4 regions of the Psychrobacillus sp. FSL W7-1457 genome follow, and region 1 is predicted to be linked to each of the others. Evidence: riboswitches for the same ligand, from Rfam matches in the RefSeq annotation. Region 1 holds a riboswitch; each other region holds the start of a gene.

Region 1 (7,690 bases):
CATATACCTGTTTTCGCTACCTTGATGGTATTCCTTGCAGGAATTATGTGGGGCATTTTTCGCTCAAAATTTCATACTATTGTTCCATCCATTGTCAGTCATAGTATAGCGGATTTAGGAATCATGCTTGTTTACTTGTTTATTATTATTTAGACTCCTGGTTTAGTTTTATGCTAAACCTTTTTTTATTGCCTATGATAAACTTTTAAAGTAAATATACAGTCAAACAGCAACATCAAGCAATGAATTACAAGGGAGAGTACATATATGATTTCTTTTAATGATTTAAATGGATATAGGGTGGATCTTAGTTTTGAAAAAGGTAACTTTTCAATAGTGCCTCAGCATGTGCTCGTTTTAGCACAGAAAAATCATAAATGGTTATTAACTAACCATCCTAAAAGAGGAATAGAGTTTCCAGGTGGTAAAAAAGAGGTATATGAAACTATAGAGGAAGCTGCTATCCGAGAAACTTTAGAAGAAACGAATGTAGCAGTATACCGATTAGAATGGTTTGCCGAATATGTAGTTCATGATGTGAAACCATTTTGTAAGGCGGTATTTATAGCAGAGGTGAAGGATATACATACAGAGGCAGTACAGTATGAAACAGATGGAGCAGTCTGGCTCACGTCAAAGGAGCTAAAATCTTGTCCTAACTTAAGCTTTCATATGAAGGACAAAGGAATGGAAGTCATTCTTAAAGAGGTGATGATTTATGAAGAAAGATGGAACGATTGATAGAATTCGTGTATATCCATCTCCAAATCCGAATGTGCATTTAAAAGAAATTACATACTGGTCCTGTGGCTTACGGATAAAAGGAATGCTAGCATATCCGATCAAAGAGGGAATTTATGATGGAATGCTGTATTGCAGAGGAGGGATCCAAGGGGTTGGCATGGTTCGCCCTGCACGAATTGCTCAATTTGCTTCTCAAGGACTTGTTATCTTTGCCCCTTATTATCGTGGAAATCGTGGCGGAGAAGGAAGAGATGAGTTTGGTGGCGAGGATCGATGGGATGCCGTTTATGCGGTGGATGTATTAAAACAATTTTGCAACCCCGACAAAGTCCATCTTTTTGCCTTTTCTAGGGGTGGCATGATGGCCTTATGGACAGCTGTTATAAGAGAAGACATCACCTCGCTTGTTTCCTGGGCGGGAGTATCTGATATTTATCTAACATATGAGGAAAGACTGGATATGCGAAGAATGATGAAACGCGTAATAGGTGGGACTCCCTCAAACCGTGAGGAAGAATATGAGGGAAGGAATGTATTGAACCAAATCGAAGAAATTCATGCCCCTGTGTTAATCATTCATGGGAGAGAAGATGTGAATGTTTCAATTGAGCATGCAAAAGTGTTAGAACAGGCTTTAATAGGGTATAACAAAATTGTAGAGACATGGTATTATCCAGACTTCACACATTACTTTCCTTCTAAAGTAAATCGACAAGTAGTGAAGGACGTGTGTATATGGATGAAAAAACATGGAGGAGGCAAATAAGTGGGTCAGTTAGTTGTTAAAGTAGAGTCAATGAGTTTAGAGGAAAAGTCGGTGTTCCCAATAGATTTAAGCTTTTGGGAGGACTTATGGGATCAGTATACGAATGAGTATTCGGAAGTAGTGATACATTGCTGGGCTGAGGAAGAGGAAGTAGTCAATGAGCTTTCTGAAAAAAGCTTTGAGGCACTGAATGAAGGGTTAATGAAGATTTTTACCGTAAATTTAACCGATGAGAACAGATTGTTTTTCCGAAACTATTCTCAAGACCCAATAGGGGGACTGAAATGGTTCACCATGTTTTTCAACACAAATGGAGAAGAACAATTAGAAATTGGGCAATATGGAGCTGAAATCATTTTTTCAAACGTAGATGAAGAAAAGGCTGAAGAGATAAAAGCAATATTCCCAATTTCAACTGAAATGGAATATCATGACGACTTTGAGGATTAGTATTCCTTTATATATGGGAGAGGTAATGGACTTAGTCTGTTACCTCTTATTATTTTGTCAGTTTATTACAGATTCGTGGGATCGTTTAATTTTCATTGAATAACGAATGTAATTGCTGCAAAACTTGCTCATTCTCATTGTAATAAAAATCATTTATTTGTGTAGTAGAAAAGGAAAGTGTTAAAATTTCCTTTTCAAAAAGGCTTACATTATACAGATAACCAACATGCCCCTCTTGGTTTGTAGAAGGCTCAAATACGATGTTTTTTATACTATCAAGCCAAGAGTTTATAATTGATTGATCTGTAATTTCTTTAAGTTCTCCATTACCGTGTCTAATCTCTATTTTGGATACTTCTGATAAGTCTCCTGAGTAAATTCCCTCAAAAGTCATAGGTTCAAGCTAGAAACAGCCTGTGATGACTAATATCAGCACCATTGCGAATATTCGTAAGCAGAGTTTTTTCAATCGAATTCCCCCTTATTTCACTAAAGTTTTATCTCTTAACAACCTCTGTTCCTGCATACAAAGACTGTTTTTTCTTAGTAAAAATGGCGGTCAAAACTTAAAACGGAGTAGAAAGGTAGCATTCATACTCATTAGCATAACCTCTTTCATGTGGAGTTGTACGTATGATAAAGACGATTGACATTCACATTTTAATTTAAATAGTAAGGATTAAATAGAAGTATTTAATGTCGTGTAATAAACTATTTAAATCAAATGACGCTTTAAATGCAATATATACAGCAATGCCTACAAAAATAGTTATCACTGCACTGGCATCTTTAAGCATCTTTCTATTTTTTTTATAAAGGAGAAATGTTGTTATAGTAACAATTAGTAAGTATGATACCGATATAATAAGTTTTGATAATACCAATTTACTGTCAATTACAGCATTCCTAAATTTTAATAAATCTTCTTTATTGTAAGTACTCTCTTCGATAATCGTTATATCTTCTTTGTATCCTATCTTCCATAAATAATTATTCTGCTCTTTTATTACAGTGTATTCATAACCCAAAACTTTTCCCTCACTAATAACCCCCAAATATTTCAGTGTGTCTTCTTCACCTTGAGAACAAGCAGATAGACCTAAGGTGACGCAAAATAACATTAGCAACAACCATTTTTTCATTTATGATACTCCCATCTTTCGTGAAATTTTAAGAGATTAGTGTACATCCTTGCCCTTATTAAGAGGATCACTTACATTAACGAGTCTTTATGAGTAATTAATGTGTAAACATAAATAACCTTTTATTTAATTTATTGGTATATACTCTGCCTTTTGGTTTCTTCAAACTCTTTTGAAAATATTCTAGTTAAGATATAGTGCTAAGCTTTAAGATCGGAGTCCAAGCATAAGCGATGCAGGAGAGGGGATTTCCTAGGAAATAGTTAGCTGAGTATAGAGGATAATTGGCTTAAACAGCATATATTTCAACAATATCTTTATGAAAACAGTAAAAACGCTCAGAATTTAAGCGTTTTTTTCTTTAAATATTTTATCATTTTATTAAAAAAGGCTAGTACCGGTGTTTAAAAGGATATTCTTATTGGGGATTGGTAGTAAAGCTGAATATAGCGCTAAGAGACATGCTCCATACAATTAGTATAAAAGACGTTGTCATCCAAAATGTATTTTTAGTAGTAGATTCGTCGCTCTTTACTTTTTTTATGATTGTTACTAGGTTAAGACAAAAAATAATAGCTAATATCGGCATTAAAAAAGCTCCAATAATTATTAAGAGTGTCAACTTAGATTAATTTCACCTCCAAATTAATTACAATCTTAAATACATTCTAACATAATTTTCTTTTGTTTATAAAAATTTACAATAAATAACACACATCTAAACGGCACTATGTTTTTCGTTGTTTTCTTTCCAACTACAAACCCATTAGACATTTATAACATTTTTTTATCAAAAAAAGCTCCGCCAATTTTACATTCAGAGTAAAATTGACAGAGCTTTTCGTTTTTAGAAGTAGGCTTTATTGTATTAGCTTCTTAAGTTTAAAGTGTATTAAGCAGTAGGACCGCCTTTTAATGATATCTCTTCAGAGACAGTTCCAAACTTTTTGAAGTTTTCGCGGAAGGATTGAGCTAGCTCAGACGCTTTTTGATCATAAGCAGCTTTATCTTCCCATGCGTTACGAGGGATTAATACCTCAGAAGGAACTCCGTCAATGCTAGTAGGAATATCTAATCCAAATACTGCATCTTTAGTTGTTTCCACATCAGTTAATTTACCTTCGATTGCAGCACGAACCATCGTACGCGTGTAAGAAAGCTTCATGCGGCTTCCTACACCATATTCTCCACCAGTCCAGCCAGTGTTTACTAAGAATACTTGTGCTCCATGCTCATCGATTTTCTTACCAAGCATTTCAGCATACACAGTTGCATGTAATGGTAGGAACGGAGAACCGAAGCATGTTGAGAAAGCAGGCTGTGGAGAAGTAATTCCACGCTCTGTACCAGCAAGCTTAGAAGTGAATCCACTCAAGAAGTGATACATTGCTTGCTCTTTAGTAAGCTTACTGATTGGAGGTAACACTCCAAATGCATCTGCAGTTAAGAAGATGATTGTATTTGGGTGACCAGCAACAGATGGATCAACAATATTATCTATATATTGAATTGGATAAGCTGCACGAGTATTTTCAGTTAAAGAGCTATCAGTATAATCAGCAGTACGAGTAGTAGGGTCTACAACTACGTTTTCTAAAACTGTACCAAATTTGATAGCGTCAAAAATTTGTGGTTCATTTTCTCTTGTTAGGTCGATACATTTTGCGTAACAACCGCCTTCTATATTAAATACGCCATTATCTGACCAGCCATGCTCATCGTCACCAATTAGTTTTCTTCCTGAATCAGCAGATAAGGTAGTTTTTCCAGTACCTGAAAGACCAAAGAACAATGTTACATCGCCTTTTTCTCCAACGTTAGCTGAGCAATGCATTGGTAAAATATTTTGTTCAGGCAATAAATAGTTCATAATAGAGAATATAGACTTTTTCATTTCTCCTGCGTATTCCGTACCACCGATTAAAACGATGCGTTTTTCCATGGATACGATGATGAACGTTTCTGAATTAGTTCCATCAACAGCCGGATTTGCTTTGAAGTTCGGTGCACTAATTACAGTGAAGTCTGCTTTATGAGATAACAATTCTTCTTCAGAAGGACGAATGAATAACTGATGAGCAAAAAGGTTGTGCCAAGCATATTCGTTGATAACTTGAATGCTTAAACGTGAATCCTTGTCTGCTCCAGCGTATCCTTTAAAGACGAATAGTTCATTTTTTTCCTTTAAATAGTTCATAACTTTTGAATATAATGCTTCAAAGTGCGAAGATGAGATAGGTTGGTTTACAGATCCCCAATCGATTTTGTCTTTTGAGATAGGTTCATCAACAATATACTTGTCTTTTGGAGAACGTCCTGTATATTTGCCCGTCTCTGCTTTAACAGCTCCAGTGGAAGTTAGTACTGCTTCTCCTCTTGACGTAGCTTTTTCCACTAATTGTGGTACTGATAATTGCAGGCTAATGTTGTTACCAGCTAACAATTCGTTCAGTTCGCTCACAGTATCGATTGAATTCATATAGTATTACCATCCTTTATTAAAGTTTTTAGCTCTTCACGGAAACATCATAAAGAGGATTTTTCGTTGATATGTGAAATAGTATAACACATTAAACTAAATAGTCTACACTAATTAAAGCTCAAAAAATGATTTTTTTTTGTAATTGTGAATAAATAACAAATTTACCTGTTGACTTATTTTGCTAATATACGTATGATGGTGAATTGAACGGATACTCTTATTCCGAGCGTGTGGAGGGGTTCAGGCCCTATGAAACCCGGCAACCTGTAATTGTACTTAAGTTACAAAGGTGCCAAACCTGATACAAGGTGAAATTCCTTGATTGATAAGAGTGAAAGGTGTTTATGATATTAATCCCTTTCCTCATGTAACTACGTGAGTGAGAGGTTTTTTTATATTACATCGCCCTAAATCCTTGTGTGCCAAGTCCGAAACGGCTTCAAGTTTACTATAGGCTTGACATGGGAATGAGTACCGTATCAATTCCTGAGAGAAATCTCGCAGGACATAGGAGGGAATTTTTTGACACAAAGACGATTATTTACATCGGAATCGGTAACAGAAGGTCATCCAGATAAAATTTGTGACCAAATATCAGATGCTATCTTAGATGCGATTTTAACGGAAGATCCAAACGCTCGTGTAGCTTGTGAAACAACAGTTACTACAGGTTTGGTTTTAGTTGCTGGAGAAATCACAACCTCTACTTATGTAGACATTCCAAAAGTAGTGCGAGCTACTATTCAAGAAATTGGATATACGCGAGCTAAATATGGTTTTGACTCAGAAACGTCAGCAGTTCTTACAGCTATCGATGAGCAATCGGTTGATATCGCTATGGGAGTTGACCAAGCACTAGAAGCTCGAGAAGGTTCGATGTCTGATTCTGATATTGAAGCAATCGGAGCTGGGGACCAAGGTTTAATGTTTGGCTATGCTTGTAATGAAACACCAGAGCTTATGCCACTTCCAATTAGCCTAGCCCACAAACTAGCTCGCCGATTAGCTGAGGTTCGTAAAGATGAAACATTAGATTACTTACGACCAGATGGTAAAACACAAGTAACAGTAGAATATGACGAAAATAACAATCCAGTTCATATCGATACGATTGTTATTTCCACACAGCATCATCCGGAAGTAACGTTAGAACAAATTCAAAGAGATTTAAAAGAGCATGTGATTAAACCAGTAGTTCCTACTAATTTAATAACAGACGAAACAAAGTACTTTATCAACCCGACTGGTCGCTTTGTTATCGGTGGTCCACAAGGGGATGCAGGTTTGACAGGTCGTAAAATTATCGTAGATACTTACGGTGGGTATGCTCGTCATGGAGGAGGAGCTTTCTCTGGTAAGGATCCAACAAAAGTAGACCGTTCTGCAGCTTATGCAGCTCGTTATGTGGCAAAGAATATTGTTGCAGCTGGTCTTGCTGATCGTTGTGAGGTACAGCTTGCTTATGCAATCGGTGTAGCACAGCCTGTATCAATTGCTATTGATACATTTGAAACAGGTAAAGTATCCGAAGCAGATTTGGTAACTTATATCCGTGAGCTATTTGACCTTCGCCCAGCTGGCATTATTAAAATGTTAGACCTTCGTCGCCCAATCTACAAGCAAACTGCTGCTTACGGACATTTTGGACGTACAGATATTGATGCACCATGGGAAAGAACAGACAAAGCAGAGCTATTAAAGCAAAAAGCTGGTCTATAAAAGAGTCTTCTATTACAGAATGCCTCTTATAAAAACAGAAGGTATTAAGAGATTGATCTCTTAATACCTTCTGTTCTTTTTATACTTTTATACAGATGATCTGAAAACTAAGTGTATTTAAAGGAGATTAATAATTGGGTGCGTTTACTCATAATGGATTAATGGGTATAAATTATATAAAATATAAGAATGCTTTAGTTTCTTAAAAAATTTTAAATTGGTTTTACTGATTTATAATATTGTCCTTTTTCAGCATACTCATGAATAATTCGTTGGACATCTTTTTTATCTTCCTCATTTAGTTCTCGTATAACCTTTGCTGGACTTCCAAAAGCAAGCGTATTAGGTGGAATTTTTTTGCCTTGGGGAACCAAGCTTCCTGCTCCA
Region 2 (7,690 bases), 1.6 Mb from region 1:
TTGCCTTTTCGTTTTTCTGTATGGACAAACTCTCCTACTGCCTCAAGCTCTTCATGAAGAATTTCATCTAATTTAGAATTTAATACAAAGTCCTGAACCTCGTTTTGGAATCGCTCAATTCGTACAGAGGCTCCTGTTGCAAGTGCTGCGCCATTTGCAATAGCATGGACTTTTTCTGCTACTTCCTCTGTTTTCTTCCAGCTTTCTGCTCGGATATAGAAGCGAGCAGAAGCGTAGTCAGGAATAATGTTTGGAGCATCTCCACCGTGGGTGATGATTCCATGGATACGTACATTGCTTGGAAGCTGCTGACGAAGGGCATTAATGCCATTGAATAAAAGAATGACAGCGTCTAAAGCGTTTATTCCTTTCTCTGGAGATCCAGATGCATGTGCTGCTTTCCCATGAAAATGAAAATCTAATGGATCCACAGCCAGTGTTTCACCAGTTAAAGAAGTCTTACCAGAAGGGTGAATCATTAGTGCAACATCAACATCTTTAAGGAAACCGTGTTTCACAAAACTTCCTTTTGCACTTCCATTTGGTCCACCTTCCTCAGCGGGAGTCCCAAGAACGACTACGTTTCCTCCTGTGAGAGGGAGGGCCTCTGCTAAGGCAATTCCAGCTGCAACGCTCGTTGTTCCGATAATATTATGCCCGCATGCGTGACCTAGTCCTGGAAGGGCATCATACTCTGCAAGGTAAGCTACGGTTGGCCCTTCTTTTGCTCCCTTTTTTATAGCGTAGAAGGATGTTTCATGGCCTGCAACGGAAGTAGTTACCTCGAAGCCGGCGTCACGTAGTAGCTTTACATGTTTTGCACTAGCGAAGAACTCCTGGTTGCCGATTTCAGGATTATTATGGATTTCCTGACTGACCTGCACGTATAATTCTTTGTTTTCCTCAATTGACTTTAACAATAATTCCTTTGGTTCTTTTACAATACTCATCTGTATTCCTCCAATTTTTTTTATTTGATTAGATCTTCAAATGTTTTATCTAGTTGTTCTTGCGTTAAAATAACTAAAGCGGATCCGCCTTTTGTATCCTCGGTGATAACTTTTTGGATATCTTCTTCTTGATATAATTCGACAATACGTGTGTATGTTTCGTTATTTTTATCTTCTCCACGGGCTACTATTGTGTTGACATAAGGATAGATGGATTCATCCTTTCCTTCTTCTTTAAATATAGGGTCCTCACCAGGAGAGAAGCCAGCTTGACCGGCAACGCCGTTATTAATGATAGAAGCAGTAACGTCAGGTAACACTCGTGGTGTTTGCTGTGCAACCATTGGGATGATGTCTAGGTTCAATGGGTTCTCTACAATGCCACTTGGGTCTCCAAATAGGCCGAAGCTATCTGAAAGAGTGATTAAATCTGCAGACTCTAACAAACGAAGTGCACGAGCCTGGTTAGATGGATCATCTGGAATTGCAATTTTATCGCCTTTTTTAATTTCGCTAATGTCTTTGATTTTTTCGGAATAAACGCCAAGTGGTGCAAACATCGTTGAACCGATCGGAACAAGGTCATTACCACTTTCCTTTACATATTGGGATAGGAAAGAAATATGTTGGAAGGCATTTAAATCGATATCTCCCTGTGCTAAAGCATTATTGGGTAAAGTGTAGTCTGCAAACTCGATTAACTCGATTTCAATTCCTTCTTTTGCTGCTTTTTCCTTTAAAACTGGCCACTGGGCACCATCTGATCCATTCACTCCAATTTTCACTTTAACCGTATCTTTGTCTGAAGCAGCGGAAGAGTCGTTACAAGCTGCTAAGACTACTGCTGCTAGAAGAGCAATTATTAATAAACTAATTTTTTTCATATCTATTCTCCTTATCGTCTGATGAATTTTTTAGATAATGCATTTCCTAACCACTGGGCAAGCTGTACTAAAACGATGAGTATAACAACGGTTACGAGCATAACACTTCCCTCAAATCGCTGATATCCATAGGTCATTGCTACATGGCCTAGTCCGCCTCCGCCGACTGTCCCTGCTACAGCAGAAAAGTCTATTAAGCTAACAGTTATAAAAGTTAAGCCGAGAATAAGAGGTCCAAGAGCTTCAGGTATTAAAACGGTAAATATAATTCGTAAAGGACTTGCACCCATCGCTTGTGCTGCTTCTATCACCCCGGGATCAATGCTAACTAAGTTATTTTCCACAACTCGAGCTATAGAAAAGCTGGCGACAATCGTCATTGGGAAAATGGCGGCTGCAGTTCCAATAGTTGTTCCCATTACAAATCTAGTGAGCTGAGAGATGGCCACTAAAAAGATGATAAATGGGATTGGTCGAATAATATTGATTAATATGTTCAACACTTGAAAAACAATTTTGTTTTCTAAAATGTTTCTTTCTCGTGTTACGAATAATAGAAGACCTATCGTTATTCCTAAAATAGAACCAAATACTAAAGTGGCAATAACCATAATAATGGTTTCCCCAGTAGCTTCTACAATCCTTGGCCAGAAAGTACTCCAATCAACTTTCATGCTTTGCCACCTCCTGAATGTCAACGATTGTCTCTAGCTCATTAATGGCACTTTGTATTGCCACCGTGTCGCCTTCAAAAGACACGATTAAATCTCCAAAAAGCCTTTCCTGTAACTCTCGTATAGAACCATAAACAATATTGAAATGAATGCGATGCTTCTGAGTTATTTGAGATAAAATGGCTTTATTTGTTACGTCGCCCTTGAAGATTACTCGATAAAAGCCGTTGCCTCCTCGAGAACGCCAATCCTCTAAAATTTGTGGAGAAGGTAGATCCTGTTGTACAGATCGTATAAAGCGCTGAGAGGTAAGATGCTGTGGATCAGTAAATACATCGAATACGTCTCCTGATTCAATAACCTCTCCATTTTCCATTACAGCTACTCGATCGCAAATGGACTGAATGACGTGCATTTCATGTGTGATTAACAAAATGGTAATTCCAAATTCCTTATTCACCTTTTTAAGTAAGCGAAGAATTTCTGCAGTAGTTTCGGGATCCAATGCAGAAGTTGCTTCATCGCAAATGAGAATATCAGGTGATGTTGCAAGAGCTCGAGCAATGCCAACGCGCTGTTTCTGTCCTCCAGATAATTGACTAGGGTAATCCTTTTCCTTATCAGAAAGTCCGACAAAGCTAAGTAGTTCAGTCACTCTTTTTGTAATTTCATTTTTACTCAAGCCCGCTAGCTTTAGAGGGTAAGCTATATTTCCGCCAACTGTTCGAGAGTGGAACAAGTTAAAGTTTTGAAAAATCATTCCAATATTTCTTCGTCTTGCTCGTAACTGTTTGGAAGTCAATGATTTAACATCGATATTCTGAATAAATACAGAGCCTGCAGAAGGACGTTCCAGCATATTAACTAGTCGGAGCAGCGTACTCTTTCCCGCACCACTAAATCCTATGATGCCAAATATCTCACCTTCTTTTATTTTTAGAGAAACATCTTTTACTGCATGCACCTCCCGCTTGCCAAGACGAAAGGTCTTGGAAACATTTTTAAACTCGATCATTCAAATTACCTCCTCATACATCATTGGTTCGTTACAGACAAAAGATAGTCATCTACCTTTCTATCACGAGAAAAAGAGAGCTTCCTTGTTCTTATCTAAAAACGATAAGAAAAAGAAAGCTCTCCAGAATTTACGAAAAAGCCAACTTTTCTCATCTTTCAAGCATTGCGCTTGCAGGAGTTGGCACAGTATTCAAAGATTTGAACCTGTTGCCGAAACGTCATAGGGCCTGATCCCTCGGTTTCTCTAGATAAGAAAGTGATGTGCTATTTAATTGTTGTAAGAATTGTTTTAAACTTTAAACAATAAAAACATAACAGTCAAGAGGTTTTCAAAATTAGGGTAATTTGAACTACTTAATTGATTAATTAAATATAAATTTTTGAAGGGTTCGAAAAAATAATAAATAATATAGTTTTATACGCTAGGAGGAAGCATTCATGGATGAGCTATAACTTATCCGTCATCGCTTCCCCTCGATCAATAATTCGTAAAAGAGTTTTTAATAAAGGCTATGTTAAAGAGTAGGGTTGATTTATGATGCAAAGAAATCTATAAATCAGAAAGTAGAATTGATTTCCGCCCCAGCCGGACGCTTTCCTCGGGGTGAGCGATAAGCCATCACCCATCGCTTACGCGCGTGGTTGTGATGTCTTATCTGTCTCACTCATCCCGTAGGAGTCGCCGTCTGGCGCTCCAATCAATAAATGGGAATGGCTTTCCTTTATCGATAAAGCGCGAATAAGTTTACTCGCATAATCAAAGCTAAAAAACTGTCACCAACCCCAAATTCATCATCTTTTTATGTTCTTACTAGCCATTTGAAAGTTCCTTTGTTTATGTTTACAGTCACTATAAAAAAGAATTGTGAGTCAAAATCAACCAATAACTTCAACAAAGCTTATTTAAATTACAAATTTATTAAAGTCACGGACAATTAAGAGAGAATTATTAAAAATATAAAGTTTTGTACTCTACGAGGAGGCATTCGTCGGTGAACGATAAGCTATCAGACGTCGCTGCCACTCTATCATAATTCGTAAAATGCATGTTTAATAAAATGAATTTTTTGAAGAAATTAACCCCTTTATATAAAGAGGCTATAAACTGCTAAAAAACCAACTGTTCCAAGGACTACTACCATCACATTTTGAAATAAAAAGGCGAGAGTAAAAGCAATGATTGCACCTATAAAACCAAATAAAATATCGCCTTCTTGTATGTATAAAACTGCTGGAAATATTAATGCCCCTAAAACAGCAAAAGGGATATTACGTAATATACCTGAAATAACAGGTGGCAGTTCCTTGCCTTCTAAAAATGTTAAAGGAAATGCTCGAGGAATGTAAGTAACAACTGCCATACCAAAAAGCATCCACCAATACCAACTACCCAATTTATAACACTCCTTTTGGCAAGCTTTTTTGTTTTCTTGCATAGATGATTTCAACTAGAATAGAAGAAGCAAGTGTTGCGACTAATATAGCCCATCCAGTAGAAAGTAAGCTAGTCCAGTAAAAAAAAGCATTAATCACAGCAGAAATGAGGGCTAGCATGACTACTTTTCGGTTATCCTTCATAGACGGGACTAGTAATCCTATGAACATGGCATATAAAGCTATAGCCATCGCTGCTTTTAAAAAAGCAGGGAGGTTTGCACCAATCGCATGACCAATTGCAGTGAAGACAACCCAGCTACTATAGGCAATAATCACGACACCAAATGCAAACGGGGTGGAAATTTTCTCGCCTTTTTTAGTAGCAAGAACCGAAAAGGCTTCGTCCGTTATCCCAAATGCATAAATTCCTTTTATCCATCGTTTCTCGCTTTGCATCTTTTCATTGAGTGATGCCGTCATAAGAAAGTGACGGATATTTACTACAAAAGTATTTAATACAATTAATATAGGGTCTACCCCTTTTGTAATAAGCGTTAAGGACATATATTGGGCTGCTCCAGCGTAGACAAATATGCTCATGGCGGTTGCCTCCAGAAGAGACAATCCTGAGGTTTTTGCTAATAGGCCAAAGGTGAGAGCTACGGGAAAATAACCAATAGCGATACTTAGTCCATCCCGCATCCCGCTAGCGAAAGATCTATTCACAAAATATTCACATCCTTTTTACATAATGAAAAAATTATACTATAAGAATATAGTTTTATGTATACAATAAAAGGGGAAAGTATAAATATACATAGGCGGAGGAGAGAGACATGCCAGATTGGTTATCGTTTGAGACACTTACTGATTTAACAAAAGAATATCGGACACTTGGCCCGATTATCGGCATTTTTCTGCCCTTTCTGGAAGCCTTTCTGCCATTTTTACCATTAGTGGTTTTTATCGTTGCTAATGTAGCTGCTTATGGTTTATTGTTTGGATTTTTATTATCATGGGTTGGTTCCTTTGTTGGAGCTTATACTGTATTTTTAGTTATTCGTAAATATGGACGGGCCAGAGTTTTAGGTTTTATAACTAGGCATGAAAGAATACAAAAATTAATATTATGGGTAGAGAGGAATGGTTTTGGACCACTATTCCTATTGATCTGTTTCCCTTTTACTCCATCTGCTCTGGTTAATATCGTAGCAGGGTTATCGAATATAAAAAAACATACGTATTTATGGACTGTAGCCTCAGGAAAGCTCATTATGATTTTTGTCGTTAGCTTTATCGGCTCAGATCTTAAAGCGCTTGTTACACAACCGGTTCGAACTGCAATTGTTATCCTAATTATTGCTATCTTATGGTTTATTGGAAAGCGTGTGGAAAAAAGAATTGAAAAGAGAGTAGAAGAAGACATAAGTGGGGTCAATATAAAAAGAAAGAGAAAAAGAGGAGAGACATTTGAGTAAATTTAAGCAGGAGACAATGGAATGGGTCATTGCCATAACTATCGCTATAGCTATTGTAGTCGTAGTTAGAATGTTTCTTGTAACAAATTATGAAGTTAGTGGTAAGTCGATGATGCCAACCCTTGCGGATAAGGATAGGGTATTAATTAGTAAAATCTCTCCAATCAACCGTATGGACGTCATCATTTTTAACAATGGAGAGGAAGACTTTGTAAAGCGTGTCATTGGGTTGCCGGGAGACACAATCCGGTATGAAAATGATGAGCTATTTGTGAACGAAAAACAGATAAAGGAGCCATTTCTAGAAAGTAATCTTGCTTATAAAAATCCAGATGAACATTTTACCGAAGACTTTAATTTACTTGAATTAACTGGCAGTAATACGGTACCGAAAGGCAAGCTTTTTGTACTTGGAGATAATCGAATTGCCAGTCTAGACAGTCGGTATTTTCATTTTATAGATAAAGATGAAGTTATTGGAGAGGTTAAATTCAAATACCTTCCATTGGCAGATGCCACCTTCAATTTTACGTCCGAATAATTTCCCTCACTTGACTATGTTTTGTACAATAGAGAGTAGGAGATTATTCGTTTTTTTTATGGAAAGGAGCTTGTTTAGCTTGTCATTACGAATTATTAGTGGTCGGTCTGGATCCGGTAAGACAAAGTTTATACAACAAGAAATTGTTCAATCAGTAGATGCGGCTCCATTCGGAGATCCGATTTTTTATATAGTACCTGACCAAATGTCATTTTCCAGTGAATATGACATGGCCGCTGATTCAGGGGTAACTGGAATTATTCGCGCCCAAGTGAGTACATTTAAACGGCTTGCTTGGCGTGTTCTTCAAGAAACAGGTGGTATAGCTAAAGAAGAAATTAGTGGCTTTGGCTATCGTATGCTTATTCGTAGCTTATTAGAGGACAACAAGGACGAATTTACTTTGTTTAAGCGTGCATCTACTAAACGGGGGTTCACTGACCAAATAGAAGTGCTATTGAAGGAATTTAGTCGTTATTGTGTGGACTCCTCTTCGATGAGCAATGCCTTTAGCAGCTTAAAGGCTGTCGATGCCCCTCAAACATTATTAGATAAATCCTCGGATATTATGATGATGCTTGATTTAATCGAACAAAGGCTAGGGACAAGCTATGTAGACGGAGAAGGGTATTTAACAATACTCGCAAATAATATTAAGGACTCCTATCTATTGGAAACCTCAGAAATTTATATTGATGGGTTCACCTCCTTTACTGCTCGAGAGCTAGAAATTATTCAAGCATTGATGAAAAAGGTGAAGAGACTATCT
Region 3 (7,690 bases), 890 kb from region 1:
ATATTACCTTGGCTCCTAGTAAAGAGTGAGCCCGAAACCATTCAGGAAAGCGAAGATCATAGCATATAACACCTGCCATCTTTATATTCTCGATTTCGAATAAGTTTTTCTTGTTTCCTGCTTTTAAATACAAATGTTCATCCATTAGCTTAAATAAGTGGGCCTTATCATACTCTGTTATGATATCTCCAGAATCATTTACAATATACATCGTATTATAAAAATGAGAATCCTTTTTTGTAGAGACAGAGCCACCGATAATGTGAATATGTAATTCCTTCGCTAGCTTGGCTAATAATTTCTTTGTGTCATTCCCCTCTTTATCAGCTATTTCTTCTAATCTAGTCAAATCATATCCCGTGTTCCACATTTCCGGTAAAATGATTAGTTTAGCTTCTTGCTTTGCAGCCTCTCTAATCTTCTTTTCAACGTTTTCAAAATTTTCTTTAGGATTACCAAATGCTATATCTAACTGAACACAAGCAATTTTCATACCGACACCACCTCTAGACATAATACTAAAAAGGTTATAAGATTTGACTAATATATGCAACTATTTAGAAAAAGAGGTATTGCCCATGGAATTTTCTGATCGTATAAAAAATCTCCCTCCCCAGTTTTTTGCAACACTAGTACAAAAAGTCTCGAAAGCTGTGGCAGAAGGAAGAGATGTGATAAATCTTGGACAAGGTAATCCCGACCAGCCCACACCGGATCATATTGTAAAAGCATTATCAAGTGCTGCTAAAAACCCTCAATCTCATAAATATTCTCCATTCAGAGGAATAAATGAGTTGAAGCAAGCAGCAGTAGATTTTTATTCGCGCGAATACAACGTAAATTTGGATCCTGATACAGAAGTCGCTATTTTATTTGGAACTAAAATTGGTTTGGTTGAACTACCTTTAGCTTTGATGAATGATAACGAGTTAATGCTTCTTCCAGACCCTGGTTATCCAGATTACTTATCAGGTATTGGGCTAGCCAATGTACAATTTGAAACAATGCCCCTGTTAGAGGAAAATAGTTTTCTTCCAGATTACGAGCAGCTTTCTACAGAACAAAAAGAAGCTGCAAAACTGATGTATTTGAATTATCCAAATAACCCAACTGGAGCTTCTGCCACTTCAGAATTTTTTCAAGAAACGGTAGATTTAGCGAAGGAAAATGGTATAGCCGTTGTACATGACTTTGCGTATGGAGGTATTGGGTTTGATGGAAAGAAACCAGTTAGCTTTTTAGAAGCAAAAGGCGCAAAGGAAATCGGCATTGAAATGTATACACTCTCTAAAACCTATAATATGGCTGGATGGCGTGTGGGTTTTGCAGTCGGTAATTCTAAAATCATTGAATCTATTAATATTATACAAGATCATCTTTTTGTCAGTCTCTTTCCTGCGGTTCAGACTGCAGCAGCCGAAGCATTAAATGGCTCTCAAGAATGTGTGGATGAATTAGTAGCACTTTATGAAAAAAGAAGAAACATTTTCATAGAGGCATGTAGAAAAATTGGTTGGAACGTAAAAGCTCCAGAAGGCTCTTTCTTCGCTTGGCTTCCAGTTCCAAATGGCTATACTAGCGAGGAATTTGCAGACCTTCTTTTAGAAAAAGCTGATGTTGCAGTCGCTGCTGGAAACGGCTTCGGTAAGCATGGAGAAGGTTATGTACGGGTGGGGCTATTAGTTGATGAGGATCGACTCGTCGAAGCCGTAGAAAGAATAGAAAAGCTACAGCTTTTTTAATAGTTGCTGAAACACTGATTCAGTCTTCTTGCTAAATATTGCTTATGCATAATTATTTATATAATTCTCTATTTGAAGTTTTCTAAACAATTATAAAAATATAAAAATATCTATTGACTTCAATAGAGCAGTGTAGTAAATTTTTTCTATAGTAAAAACGAAAAACTTAATAGATTATTATCTCTTATCAAGAGTAGCTGAGGGACTGGCCCGTTGAAGCTCGGCAACCATCTATACTAAAAAAGTATAGAAAGGTGCTAAATCCTGCAAAACATTTTTGTTTTGGAAGATAAGAGAGGACCATACATATTTGTGTGCCTCTCTTTCTTTTGAAAGAGAGGCTTTTATATTTATTCGTTTTTATTAATACATATTCAGGAGGAATTACGATGAAAAAATTAAGCTTAGTATTATCAGGTGTTTTATTAACAGGGTTACTCTCGGCTTGTGGTGATGATGCTACTTCAGGACCATTAGATGAAAATAAATTAGTTATTGGCGTTACGTCAGGTCCACATGAACAAGTTACTGAGGTTGTTGCGGAAGTTGCAGCACGCGACGGACTAGAAATTGAGATAAAGGCTTTTTCAGATTTCGTACTTCCAAACACAGCACTTGCTGAAGGAAGCTTAGACGCAAACAGTTATCAAACTCTACCTTTTCTTGACTCATTCAACGAAAATAATGATACAGAGCTAGTACCAGTCGCTGAGACTATTTTACTTCCAATGGGCGTTTATTCTGAAAAGTATTCATCCTTCGAAGAATTGCCAGATGGGGCTACCTTTGGACTACCAAATGATCCAACACAAGGTGCACGAGCTTTAGACATATTAGAAGTGAACGGTTTTATCAAAGTGAAAGAAGGTAAAAAAGGAAATGCTTCTATTCATGACATTGAAGAAAATCCTAAAAACCTTGAATTTATTGAATTAGAGGCTGCTCAAATAGTAAAACAGCTTAGTGAGGTCGATGCAGCAGCAATCAATTCCAATTATGCTTTGGAAGCTGGTATTAACCCTGGAGAAGAATCTATTTTGTTAGAGTCAGCAGATTCACCATACGTTAACCATATTGTTGTTCGTAAGGAAAATGAAAATGACCCTGTCATTCAAAAATTCATTAAAGCATACCATTCAGACGAAGTTAGAGAATTTATTGAAGAAGAATTCCAAGGTTCTGCACTACCAGGATGGTAAAAGTAAAAAGTAGTTAGAAAAGCGTAGGAGTCTATGTCTGCACCGACAGGCAAATGGGAAAATGCGAGGAGGCAGATCCACAGCCACCGCAGTATTTTCCCATTTGACCCCGAGGGGCAAGACGCCGAAGCTAGACAACTAGAAAAGCGTAATCGCCTATGTCTGCCGGCGTTTCTTTAGAAAGGAAGATCATTCATGATAGTTTTAGAAAATATTACAAAAGAATTCAACAGTAAAAGTAGTACGGTTAAGGCTGTTAATAACGTAAGCATACACGTAAAAAAAGGTGAAATTCATGGTGTTATAGGATATAGCGGTGCAGGGAAAAGTACGCTCATTCGCTGTGTAAATCTATTAGAGAAACCAACATCCGGAAAAGTATACATAAACGGCAATAACATTACCCCCCTTCCCCCGGCGAAGCTACGTATGGTACGAAATAAAATAGGAATGATCTTTCAAGGATTTAACCTTCTAAAAACAGCAACTGTTTATGATAATATTGCCATTCCATTAAAGCTACTCGGCTATAACAAAGCAGAAGTAAAAAGTAGAGTAGAAAAGTACTTAGAAATAGTTGGTTTATCTGATAAGTATAAAAGCTATCCAAACCAGCTTTCAGGAGGGCAAAAACAACGCGTCGCAATAGCTAGAGCCCTTGCACAGGAACCCGAAGTACTATTAAGCGATGAAGCAACAAGTGCATTGGATCCTGAAACTACTGATTCCATACTAGATTTGTTATTAAAAATAAATAAAGAGCTGGGTATCACTATTCTACTAATCACCCATGAGATGAATGTCATTCAAAAAATATGTGATCATGTGTATGTAATGGAAAAAGGAGAAGTTGTAGAAGCAAACACGGCGATTAACCTTTTTACAAAGCCAAAGCATCCAACTACAAAGAAGTTTTTAAGCACAATCAGTCAACGAAATCTATCCCCGTCTCTAATTTCTCAGCTCCATGTAACAGGTGCTGTTACACGTTTAACATTCGTTGGAGAGAGCACTGGCAAGCCCTTATTAGCAGAGGTTAGTCAAAGATTTGAAGTCCAGCCTAATATATTAACCGCCAATATCATTGAGTTGAAAAATGGGATTGTGGGTAATATTGTCATCCATTTAGTCGGAGACCCGGACCAAGTTCAGTCTGCAATCCAATTTCTAAACGAACGCGGCGTTGAAACGGAAAACTTGGAGGTGCAATCATGAGTAGAATAGAACAATTTACAAACCAATGGTTGCCACTAATTGGAGAAGCCATCATAGAAACATTTCAAATGGTCGGGATCTCTTTATTGATTTCCATCTTGATAGGTATTCCCTTAGGCATCCTAATCGTTCTAACGAGACCTGGTCAAGCGCTACAAAATGCAGTAGTTTACCAGTTAAGTAACCTTCTAATTAATATTATTCGTTCTATCCCGTTTATCATTTTATTATTCTTTATCCTACCTTTTACAAAATTACTAGTAGGTACAACAATAGGTGTTAAAGGTGTGATCGTTCCACTAGTCATTTACACTGCTCCGTACATTGCTCGATTAATGGAATCTGCGCTTCTAGAGGTACAAAATGGAGTCCTAGAAGCATACACAGCTATGGGAATAAAAACCCGTTTTATTATATGGCATGTGCTGCTCCGCGAGGCTCGTCCATCCATCATATTAGGTTTAACGATTGCAACTGTAGGATTAATAGGAGCAACTGCGATGGCAGGTATGGTTGGTGCTGGTGGTCTAGGAGACTTGGCCTATCGATTTGGGCATTTACGCTACGAAGAGGACGTTATGTATGCCACAGTAGTTGTCTTAATTATTTTGGTACAAGGAATTCAGTCTATCGGTAATAGATTAGCTGCAAGATTAAAAAAGGATTAGTCTACCAAAATGTAGATGGTTTGAATATCCCTAATTTTATGTAAGAGGTGTAGATTATGTCCAATGCTAAAAACAATGACCTACTATTAGGCAATATAGATAATAATGAACAGTACCCTATTGACTTTAACGAATTAGAGAAGGCTGCAAAAGAAACATTAGAGGCTGGTCCCTTTGGTTATATTCGATCATCTGCAGGTGGAGAAGAAACCTATAGAAAAAATATAAATAGTTTTTCGAAGTACTCAATCGTTCCAAGATTTTTAAATGATGTATCTACGCTAAATACCGAAGTAACAATACTTGGTAAAACTTATCCTCACCCCCTCTTCATCGCTCCAGTTGGAGTAAATAAAATTGCACATGAAGATGGTGAAATTGCTGTGGCAAAAGCTGCAGCTAAGTTTGAGTTTCCTTACATACAAAGTACTGTATCGAGCTTTTCTATTGAAGAGATTGCTTCCGCAACTCCCGGCAGCTCTAAATGGTTTCAGCTATACTGGTCTTCTAACAAAGAGATAGCGTTTAGCATGGCTAAACGCGCGGAAGCTGCTGGCTATGAAGCAATTGTCCTGACAGTAGACACGGTTATGCTCGGTTGGCGAGAAGAAGATATTCGCAACCAGTTCTCTCCTTTAAAGCGCGGCTTTGGCCAAGGTAATTATGCTTCAGACCCTGTTTTTATGGCTGCTTTACCAGAGCATTCTCAGGAGGCTATCGTTGATAGTATTTTAGAGAATATATATCATCCTACCTTGAACTGGAATGATATATCCGAGCTAAGGAACTACGTTTCTCTCCCGATTTTGATTAAAGGGATCCTCCATCCAGAGGATGCCAAACTAGCAGTAAAACAAGGAATAGACGGCATCATTGTCTCTAACCACGGTGGACGGCAACTGGATGGCGTTATTGCAAGTATTGATGCACTTCCTGGTATTGTAAAAGCTATTGATGGAAGAATTCCTGTTTTATTTGACAGTGGTATTAGACGAGGCTCTGATGCTGTAAAGGCTCTAGCTCTTGGTGCCTCTGCTGTATGTATCGGCCGCCCCTTCGTTTGGGGGCTAGCTGCTGGAGGACAAATAGGAGTAGAAAGGGTCCTAGAGAATTTCCTGCAAGAGACAAAGGTTTCTATATCCTTGGCTGGTGTTCGTAATATGAAAGAACTTCAGCGCATGACGGTTACGAAAGAATAACAATAGTAGATAACCCCCGTTCTATGAGAATGGGGGTTTTTGTTTCTATCAAATTATCGATCTATGGTACAAACACATTTAGCAAAAAAATAAGTATTCATTTATTTTACATTACGTTTGTTCAGTTTTTGGCCATTGTTTTTCTGAAGCACCCTTAGTCCCTACCTGTATGTCAGTTTACATTTTAGACATTAATCGTTTGGCAATGGCTTGGAATTCCTCTGGACCGATTCCAGGAGCGAACTCTTCCGGGAGAGATTCTAATTCAGGAATTTTATAGCCTTTAGGACTACCTTCCTTCACAATTAATTGGTCCCCACTTGTAGGATTCTTACCCTTCCAGATTTTATCAATGTCTTTATAATCGCCTACGTTGTTCCATGTAAAAAGCACATTCCCATATCCTAAATCCTCGTATTTTCGTGCCTGATCAAACGCACGATTATCAAGGTTAGGAATTGGCAACATTTTAGTTACATCTACACCTGTAGCTATTTCAAGGGCTTTTGCATAAGCGATAATATGCGTCCCTCCACGAACTAATAAATATCCGATCATTTCCCTAGCAGTTGGGTGATCAGTCATTTCATATACTCTCATTTTATGGGTTCTTGCACCACATTCCAAAAAGAAATTATGCAAAAGATCTAATACTAGGTTACCACTAGAAAATACATAATCTCCTCTCCAAGGATTTCCCATGGAATCTCCGGCTAAGGAGGTTTGAGCATTGGCTATAAAAGCATAAGTGTTTCGCATATTTTTGGCATCTTGTAGTGGTGCCACATCTGGGTCTCCACTGAAGCTAGTTCCTTTATATAATAGATTTATCGTATTGGAGACGAGCTCCACATGACCAAATTCCTCCGCTGTTATACTGGCCACCAAATCATAGAATGGTTTTAGCTTAGTTTTGCCACGGAAGTTAAAGGATTGATACATATAGTTGTTAAGTGTCGACATTTCACCAAATTTACCACCTAAGAGCTCCTGCACAGCGGAAGCCGCATTTGCATCTCCATATTCTAAATTGGGCAATTCAATCAACAATTTATCTACTCTATTAAACAATTAACCATCCTTTCATTTAGATATGTTCGGAGAAATCCAAACGATAGCTTGTATACGTACATAAAAAGGAACTCCACCTACATTCACGACAAGGTGATCTGGAGCGACTGCTGTCAATTTTCCTTGAAGGATATTTTTAGTCGTTTGCACTGCAATATTAGTGCCTATTAAACTTTCTGCTGCTTGGAATACATAACCATCAAACGGACTTACAAACTCCACGCTACTTCTTTCATTCAACTTCCATCATCCCTTCTTTGCATTCATATTAGTTTATGAGAAAATGTAGTATATGGTCACATTACTCAATAACTTAAGAAAAGGAAGAGAAAATGATTAAAAGACTTTTGGTAACTGGGTATAAAGCCCATGAATTAGGGATATTTAATGATAGCCATCCTGGAGTTCCTATTATAAAAAAAGCGATTGAGAGTCAAATGCGTGCTCTCCTTGATGAAGGACTGGAATGGGTTATTCTTAGTGGACAGCTAGGCGTGGAAACATGGGCAGCAGAGCTAGTAGTGGAGCTAAAGAAGGAATTTCCCCAGCTAAAATATTCTATTATTACACCCTTCTTGGAACAAGAGAAAAATTGG
Region 4 (7,690 bases), 800 kb from region 1:
CATAAAGTCGGTATTTACTAGCATCGATAAGCAGATCAGCTCGTATATTCAGGGTCAAATTCTTGTCTCTATGTGTATAGGTATTATGATTTTTATTGGTTTTACCATCATTGGAATGGATTATGCATTATTGTTGGGTGTTATAGCAATGGTTACGAGCGTCGTACCATACTTAGGTCCAGTTATAGCAATAACTCCAGCTGCAATTATTGCCTTAGTTACCTCTCCTTTCATGCTTATCAAACTTGCAGTAGTCTGGACAATTGTTCAGTTAATTGAAGGGAAGTTTATATCGCCACAAATTATGGGTAAATCATTACATGTGCACCCGATTACAATAATTTTTGTATTGATAACTTCTGGTGCGATGTTTGGAGTTCCCGGAGTAATTTTGGGTATACCTGGCTATGCTATTTTAAAAGTTATCGTTTCCCATTTTTACACAATGTTTAAAAAGAGGTACAATAAATTTGAACCAGTTGTTGAAAAACACTATGAGTACACAAATAACAAGGTGGAATGAGAATAATGGCCAAAAAATTCAACTCCAGTATTGAAGTGAAATCCATTAAGATTGATACTGTGGTGGATCATCCTTATATTGAACATGGGATCAATCTTTCAGGTACGATTTATATTGATGGAGTTCACGACTATGAGCAAATCGAGAATATTAAGTTAGAAGTCTTTAAAGTGATTAATGGAGAAGCTCCCAAAGTTGTTTCCAAGCATTCTATTGAATTGGTAGGCACAGTAGCTTCAAAGGATATGCAAATGATTCCTTTTGAAATCATGCCAGATGAAAGATGGCTTCCAGATGGTGCAGAGGAAATGACAACGCTTATATTACGAACAACTGTATTATTTGAAAATGGCTCAGAATATAATGACGAAGATGAAATACACTTTGACATTGAAGAATAATTAGCAAAAAACCAGCATTTTTATGCTGGTTTTTTTGTGGATAAAATAAGTTCTTTAGTCCATTCTATATGAAAAGGATATGTAGCTGTTTATTTTTTAGCTGCAGTATCAAAAGGAGTATTTCATGAAAAAAATTATAGTTATATTTATTCTTACTGTGTTAACTTTAACTGCCTGTGGAGAAAATCGTACATCAAACGAAGTTCCACCACCTGAAATCATTGAAAATAATAGACAAAGTATTGGGCCTGAATCAGGAAATGCAGAAGTCAATAAAGAGAATGATGAAGGAATGCCAAATACGAATGAATTGAATGATCCTGGCTTAGAGGGATTAGAAGGTTACGAATAAATAAAAATTCACATTGTACGAAATAATGGAATATGTTAAAATAATCTTACATTAATGAACGGAGGTGAAGGAAGAATGAAAAACACTGTGAATGCACATGGATTTATATTGGAATTTTTATCCACATCATGTGCGATTACTCATGGATTTGCTACTAACGGGACCAGTCTGTCCTTTTTTAGACAATTACATGAAATTCACAGCTGATAAGCCATTCTTTCTGAACCACATTAGAAGACTGCTCGCTTATTCGAGCAGTCTTTTTGTATGCAGAAAAATGCTTCCAGCAATAATTTGGAGAGGAAGCGAAACATAATGATATGCAAAATACAGGAAATAAGTAAAATGCTTGGTGGGAATCTTATATTTGATGATCTGTCATTAGATATTAAAGTGGGGGACAAATTAGGAATAGTTGGACGAAATGGGAGTGGGAAAACAACGCTATTTAAGCTAATAGCAGGTATTGAAAAACCTGATCATGGAATAATCACTTTTAAAAAGGGGGCGAAAATAGGTTATTTAGCCCAAATTCCTACTTTTTCAGAAAGCGTTAAAGGAAAAGACCTGTTATATGATGCTTTCGAGGATACTATGCTACTACAGAAAAAGATGAGTATACTTGAAAACGAACTAGCAGTGGTAAATGCTGAGGCGATGGAAATACTTCTAAAGCAGTATGGAGACATACAGGAAAAATTCACGTTACAGGGCGGATATACGATTGATTCGGAAATTGATAAAGTAGTTGAAGGGCTAGAGCTAGGTGATTTTGTAGAACAGCCATTTTCAAGTTTAAGTGGTGGAGAGCAAACGAAAATAATGCTTGGACAGCTACTATTAACCAAACCAGACCTTTTACTGTTGGATGAGCCGACTAATCATTTGGATTTGTTTGCAATAGAGTGGTTAGAGGAGTATTTAGTTAGTTATACAGGTACAGTGGTTATTATTTCACATGACCGATATTTTTTAGATAAGGTAGTTACAAAAGTTGCAGATCTTGAGGATGGTATGCTTACGAAATATCATGGTAATTATTCTTCTTTTCTAATCGAAAAGGAAGAAAAACTTACTCGTGAATTTCAACAGTATGAGGAGCAACAAAAAAAGATAAAGAAAATGAGAGAAGCGATAAAAAGATTAAGGATATGGGCTAACCAAGCAGTTCCTCCAAATGCAAGTTTACACCGTCAAGCGAGGAATATGGAACGGGCATTAGAGCGGATGGAAAAGGTTCGTAAACCTCTAATAGACCCTAAGAAAATGAGTCTATCTTTTGATGCGGCACCCCGAAGCGGAAAAGAAGTTGTCATAATGGAAGAGGCTTTCAAAAGCTTTGGTGAAAAAATGTTATTAAACAGTGCAGAACTTCATGTACATTGGAAGGACCGTCTTGCAATCGTTGGTAGGAATGGAACCGGTAAAACTACCATTTTGAATATTCTCAGGGGAGTAGAGTTAATAGACTCGGGTGAAGCTCGATTTGGTAGTAATGTGCGCCAAGGATATCTTTCTCAACATTTCGAAATAACAGATCCCAAAGCTCGCTTAATAGATATTTTTAGAGCTGAAGTAAATGTGGCAGAAGGAGAGGCTCGACACATTTTAGCGAAGTTTATGTTCTACGGGGCGGATGTTTTTAAAAGAATTGCTGATTTAAGCGGAGGAGAAAGAATGCGACTCCGTCTTGCTCAGCTAATGCATCAAGATATAAATTGTCTCATATTAGATGAGCCAACGAATCATCTTGATATTGATTCACGAGAGGTATTAGAGGAAGCGCTAGATGATTTTACAGGGACTATTATTGCTGTATCTCACGATAGATATTTTCTAAATAAACTATTTCCAAGGACTGCTTGGCTAGAGCATGGCGTGCTTACCACATTTGAAGGCCCTTACGAATGGGCAAGGGAAAAATGGAATGAGTTTTGCTCGAAAGAAAATATTAGGAAAGAAATAATCGATCAGCCATTAAAAGAAACAACACCTGCCAAACAACAAAAGGAAATTCCTTTGGAAAAGCGAATAAGTGAGCTCGAAAATGTTATAGGTGAGCTAACAAAACAAATTAGCATAGAGAATGACTGGGAAAATTATGAGGCATTAAGCTTGGAAAAACTTCGGGTAGAGGAGCAATTGGAGCAATTATTAGAAAAATGGCTAGATTTAGCAGAATGACCCGAATACTTTGTAAAATGGGTTGATATAAGTAATAGAGCATGCTAATATAACTTATTAACGAATAATTTAAACAATTTAATATTCTTATCAAGAGAAGTGGAGGGATTAGGCCCTGTGATACTTCGGCAACCTCTGTTGTACAGAAAGGTGCTAATTCCTAACAAGACGATCTTGGAAGATAAGAGCTAGTTAGCAAATTCCTGCCTCTCTTTTCTTACATGGAAAGAGAGGTATTTATTTTAACAAATGCCTTGCTCCTGTTCGCTTTCCTACTTAGTTTGAGGCGAAATCACAGGTGCTCTTGCGCATTTCATTGGGAGGGGAAAGTCATTGCCTATCAATATTCCGAAACAATTACCTGCAGCTAAGCTGTTAAAAGAAGAAAAAATTTTTCTCATGGATCAAGAGCGTGCTTACAAGCAGGACATCCGTCCACTTAACATTATTATTTTTAATCTAATGCCTGAGAAGGAAAAAACGGAGCTTCAGCTATTAAGACTTCTGGGGAATACCCCTATACAAGTGAATATAACCTTTATGAATACAGCGACGCATGAATCCAAGAATGCCAGCAAAACCCATTTGGATACTTTCTACACGACATTTGATCAAATAAGAGAAAAAAAGTTTGATGGGATGATTATAACTGGTGCTCCAGTAGAACAGTTGCCATTTGAGGAGGTCGATTACTGGAATGAAATGAAGGAAATAATGGAATGGTCTAAATCCAATGTCACCTCCACCTTACATATTTGTTGGGGCGCGCAGGCTGCACTGTATTATCATTTTGGTATAGATAAATTCACACTTTCTCGTAAATGCTCGGGAGTGTATCGGCATATATTAACTGACCAAGTGGAGAATTTAATAAGAGGATTTAATGAAGAGTTTAATGCTCCCGTATCTCGTTACACTTCTGTATCTGAAGAAGAAATAGAAAAGCATGAGCGACTAACTATTTTATCCACTTCGGAGGAAGCAGGTGTGTTTCTTGTAAAATCGAACGACAATAAAATGGTGATGGTCACTGGTCATTTAGAGTATGATGCGCACACATTAGCAGAGGAATATCATAGAGACATAACTAAAGGAATAGATATTGAGATGCCCAAATACTATTTCCCAAATAATAATCCCTCTAATAAGCCATTAAATACATGGAGGGCACATACACATTTATTATTTTCTAATTGGTTGAATTACTATGTTTATCAGGCTACTCCTTATAAATGGGAGTAAATAGAAAAATTATATACGAGTCAATTTCATAAAAAGCATTTTAAAGATTAAAAGTGAACATTATAAATATTGATTGCAGCGGAGGGCGGAGACGTAAGTAGGGATGAGTGAGACAGATAAAGACGTTACAACCACGCGCGAAAGCGATGGGTGATGGCTTATCGCTCACTCCACGGAAAGCGTCCGCGATATGAGCGAAAATCAATTCTACTTTATTATTAAAAATCAGATAAATTTCATTGTTCTCTTTTAATTGTTCGTGTTTTTCTATACAAACAGGAATTTTGAAATTGACACATATAAACTCCTGTTTTAATATTCAGGAGTTTTTTATTGATTTTAGTTTTATTTATTCAAATATTAGGGAAGACAAAATGGAAGAGACATTGTATTTTGCTGATACACATATCTATAAAAGTATGATTTTCAATTATTGGAAGTGGGGTTATGTCTATGAGTTTGACACCAAAACAAAGAATCGAGTTACATGGTTTTAATAATTTGACGAAAACACTAAGCTTTAATATGTATGATATTTGTTATACAAGGACGAAGGAAGAAAGGGAAAAATATATTGAATACATTGATGAGCAATATAACGCTGAGCGTCTAACCAATATATTAACAAAAGTGTCCGAAATTATAGAAGCGAATATTTTAAACATAGCGCAACAGGACTACGAGCCACAAGGGGCAAGTGTGACTATTTTAGTGTCAGAAGGACCCGTGGATCAAACACCGATAGAATCATTTAAGCAATCCCCTGGGCCTATACCAGAGGTCGTTCTTGGTCATCTAGACAAAAGTCATATTACCGTTCATACGTATCCTGAATATCATCCAGATGAAGGGATTAGTACGTTTCGAGCAGACATAGACATTTCGACTTGCGGAGAAATATCTCCCTTAAAAGCTCTAAACTATCTAATACATTCCTTCGAAACCGATGTAATGGTCATGGATTACCGAGTGAGGGGATTCACGAGAGACGTGAAGGGTCATAAATTATTCATTGACCACGATATTAATTCCATTCAAAATTATATTCCGAATGCCTTGCAGGAATATTACCATATGATTGATGTGAATGTTTATCAGGAAAATATTTTTCATACCAAATGTAAGCTGAAACAATTTGATTTGAATAACTACCTCTTTGGTTACAAGGAAGACGAGCTATCCAATGATGAGAAAATCTCTATCACCAAAAAGCTTAAAACAGAAATGGATGAAATCTTTTACGCCAAAAACATGACACGAACCGAATAATATTAAGTTCTAAGTGTCATGTTAAATCGTTCAAAATGAAGATAAAATCATCCAGAATAGCAGAGCAATTCGCATAGAATTTGCTCTGTTTTTTATTTATCGTTTTCTTAGAAAGGCCTCAACCAATAATTTATCTATTTACCTTTATTCCTTTATATGGGAAAATAATAGAAAATTATGTTAACTCTGCGATGTATTAATGAAATTAATTTTATCGTATTGGGAGAGGATGGTAATAAAAAATGACCAAAATCATGATATTAGGGACATTTCATATGGGAAATACTTCTGATTTATACAATGTAGAAACGGACAACTTACGATCGACTAAAAGGCAAGGGGAGATAAGAAAAGTTGTAGATGCTATAAAAGAATTCCATCCTGACAAAATTGCTTTGGAAGTTGAAAAAGAAAAAAATCACTTATTAAACGAAGAGTATAATCAATATTTAAACAATGAACTAGAGCTAGCGATAGATGAAATACATCAGTTTGGTTTTCAGGCGGCAGCGGAGTTAAAACATGAAGAGGTATATGCGATAGATTGGATGGAGAACGTTGGGAATCGATCAATCGGAGAAGTTATGAAGTGGGCAGAAAAAGAACAAACAGAGGTTTTTCAATTAATTGATACTTATCGTTCCAAGCTCATACTCCCACTAGGTGAAAAAAGGATAGATGAGCTTATTATAAACCTCAACGAAGAGAAATACATAAAAAAGCAACATGAAATGTATATGCATATTGCTCGTATAGGTCGGGGGAGCGACTATGTGGGAATTGATTGGATGAGATGGTGGTATCAGCGAAATCTTATTTTGTTTGCTAACCTCGCCGATATCTCCTCTTCAAATGATCGGGTACTTTTGATAATAGGAGCAGCTCATGTCCATTTGGTAGCTCAATTTTTAAAAGAAAGTGGACTATTTGAAATTGTTTCGGTTGGTGAGTTTCTTTAGATTTGTATTAGCAACGATAGAAAGGAGGCAATCTTTTGAAAGTTAGTTTTGGTGAAATAAAAGAAAAAATCGTTTTACTTAAGCATTCTAAAAGTATTCAAGAGTTGTCAAAAGGATATTCCTCTGACCTGAAATTTATAGTTACGGATGAATTGGATAAAAAATATGTATTACGTCTTATGGAAATTAAATTGTATAAGAGAAAAAAGGAAGAATTTCAACTGCTCAATGAGCTTCGTCTATCACGCATTAAATGTCCCATGCCCGTAGAGATAGGGAGGATAGATGAATTAGGATTGTGTTATAACATCATGACTTATATAGAAGGAGAGGAAGCAAAAGATTATCTTCCTTATTTATCAGAGCAACAACAATATGAATTAGGGAAAGAGGCCGGGAAAGAGCTTTTTCGTATACATATGCTTCCTGCACCACTTAATTTGGAGAGCTGGCATATTAGATCAATTAAAAAACATAATAGATACCTAGAGCAATACAAAAGTTATAATTTAAGCTTTGAAAATATGGAGAGAGTCATTCATTTTATAGAGCAAAATAATGTATATTTGGAGAATCGTCCCAATCAATTCCAGCATGACGACTTTCATTTGGGAAATATCATTTTAAACAATCAGAGATATGGGGGTCTTATTGATTTTAACAATTTTGACTGGGGTGATCCTTGGCATGATTTTATGAAAATTCCTATTGCTAGTAGAGTGGAAAGTGTACCTTTTTCAATTGGTCAAATACATGGTTA

What was found. Region 1 has a riboswitch for S-adenosylmethionine ahead of metK (methionine adenosyltransferase). Riboswitches for the same ligand answer to the same signal wherever they lie in the genome.
Region 2: linked by a shared signal. The riboswitch ahead of NSQ95_RS05030 (ATP-binding cassette domain-containing protein) and the one ahead of metK (methionine adenosyltransferase) in region 1 are both predicted to bind S-adenosylmethionine.
Region 3: linked by a shared signal. The riboswitch ahead of NSQ95_RS08565 (MetQ/NlpA family ABC transporter substrate-binding protein) and the one ahead of metK (methionine adenosyltransferase) in region 1 are both predicted to bind S-adenosylmethionine.
Region 4: linked by a shared signal. The riboswitch ahead of metA (homoserine O-succinyltransferase) and the one ahead of metK (methionine adenosyltransferase) in region 1 are both predicted to bind S-adenosylmethionine.

Annotation. Positions count from the first base shown of each region.
Region 1 is NZ_CP151993.1:2,678,702-2,686,391, reverse strand. It holds gene NSQ95_RS13055 (type II CAAX endopeptidase family protein) at 1-153, shown strand, start outside; gene NSQ95_RS13050 (NUDIX domain-containing protein) at 268-741, shown strand; gene NSQ95_RS13045 (prolyl oligopeptidase family serine peptidase) at 719-1,510, shown strand; gene NSQ95_RS13040 (hypothetical protein) at 1,511-1,960, shown strand; gene NSQ95_RS13035 (hypothetical protein) at 2,046-2,354, opposite strand; gene NSQ95_RS13030 (hypothetical protein) at 2,626-3,102, opposite strand; gene pckA (phosphoenolpyruvate carboxykinase (ATP)) at 3,995-5,581, opposite strand; SAM riboswitch class I at 5,799-5,916, shown strand; gene metK (methionine adenosyltransferase) at 6,107-7,303, shown strand; gene NSQ95_RS13015 (gamma carbonic anhydrase family protein) at 7,516-7,690, opposite strand, start outside.
Region 2 is NZ_CP151993.1:1,078,897-1,086,586, forward strand. It holds gene NSQ95_RS05015 (M20 family metallopeptidase) at 1-950, opposite strand, end outside; gene NSQ95_RS05020 (MetQ/NlpA family ABC transporter substrate-binding protein) at 971-1,834, opposite strand; gene NSQ95_RS05025 (methionine ABC transporter permease) at 1,846-2,508, opposite strand; gene NSQ95_RS05030 (ATP-binding cassette domain-containing protein) at 2,498-3,523, opposite strand; SAM riboswitch class I at 3,672-3,780, opposite strand; gene NSQ95_RS05035 (AzlD domain-containing protein) at 4,611-4,919, opposite strand; gene NSQ95_RS05040 (AzlC family ABC transporter permease) at 4,921-5,604, opposite strand; gene NSQ95_RS05045 (TVP38/TMEM64 family protein) at 5,739-6,380, shown strand; gene lepB (signal peptidase I) at 6,373-6,921, shown strand; gene addB (helicase-exonuclease AddAB subunit AddB) at 7,001-7,690, shown strand, end outside.
Region 3 is NZ_CP151993.1:1,791,456-1,799,145, reverse strand. It holds gene NSQ95_RS08575 (carbon-nitrogen family hydrolase) at 1-493, opposite strand, end outside; gene NSQ95_RS08570 (pyridoxal phosphate-dependent aminotransferase) at 579-1,742, shown strand; SAM riboswitch class I at 1,924-2,038, shown strand; gene NSQ95_RS08565 (MetQ/NlpA family ABC transporter substrate-binding protein) at 2,132-2,941, shown strand; gene NSQ95_RS08560 (ATP-binding cassette domain-containing protein) at 3,137-4,156, shown strand; gene NSQ95_RS08555 (methionine ABC transporter permease) at 4,153-4,824, shown strand; gene NSQ95_RS08550 (alpha-hydroxy-acid oxidizing protein) at 4,881-6,023, shown strand; gene NSQ95_RS08545 (manganese catalase family protein) at 6,201-7,094, opposite strand; gene NSQ95_RS08540 (YuzF family protein) at 7,107-7,334, opposite strand; gene NSQ95_RS08535 (DUF1273 domain-containing protein) at 7,427-7,690, shown strand, end outside.
Region 4 is NZ_CP151993.1:1,874,338-1,882,027, forward strand. It holds gene NSQ95_RS08975 (AI-2E family transporter) at 1-523, shown strand, start outside; gene NSQ95_RS08980 (sporulation protein) at 529-924, shown strand; gene NSQ95_RS08985 (hypothetical protein) at 1,049-1,276, shown strand; gene NSQ95_RS08990 (RAxF-45 family protein) at 1,352-1,483, shown strand; gene abc-f (ABC-F type ribosomal protection protein) at 1,592-3,460, shown strand; SAM riboswitch class I at 3,545-3,648, shown strand; gene metA (homoserine O-succinyltransferase) at 3,794-4,702, shown strand; gene speD (adenosylmethionine decarboxylase) at 5,156-5,971, shown strand; gene NSQ95_RS09010 (DUF5694 domain-containing protein) at 6,214-6,930, shown strand; gene NSQ95_RS09015 (aminoglycoside phosphotransferase family protein) at 6,966-7,690, shown strand, end outside.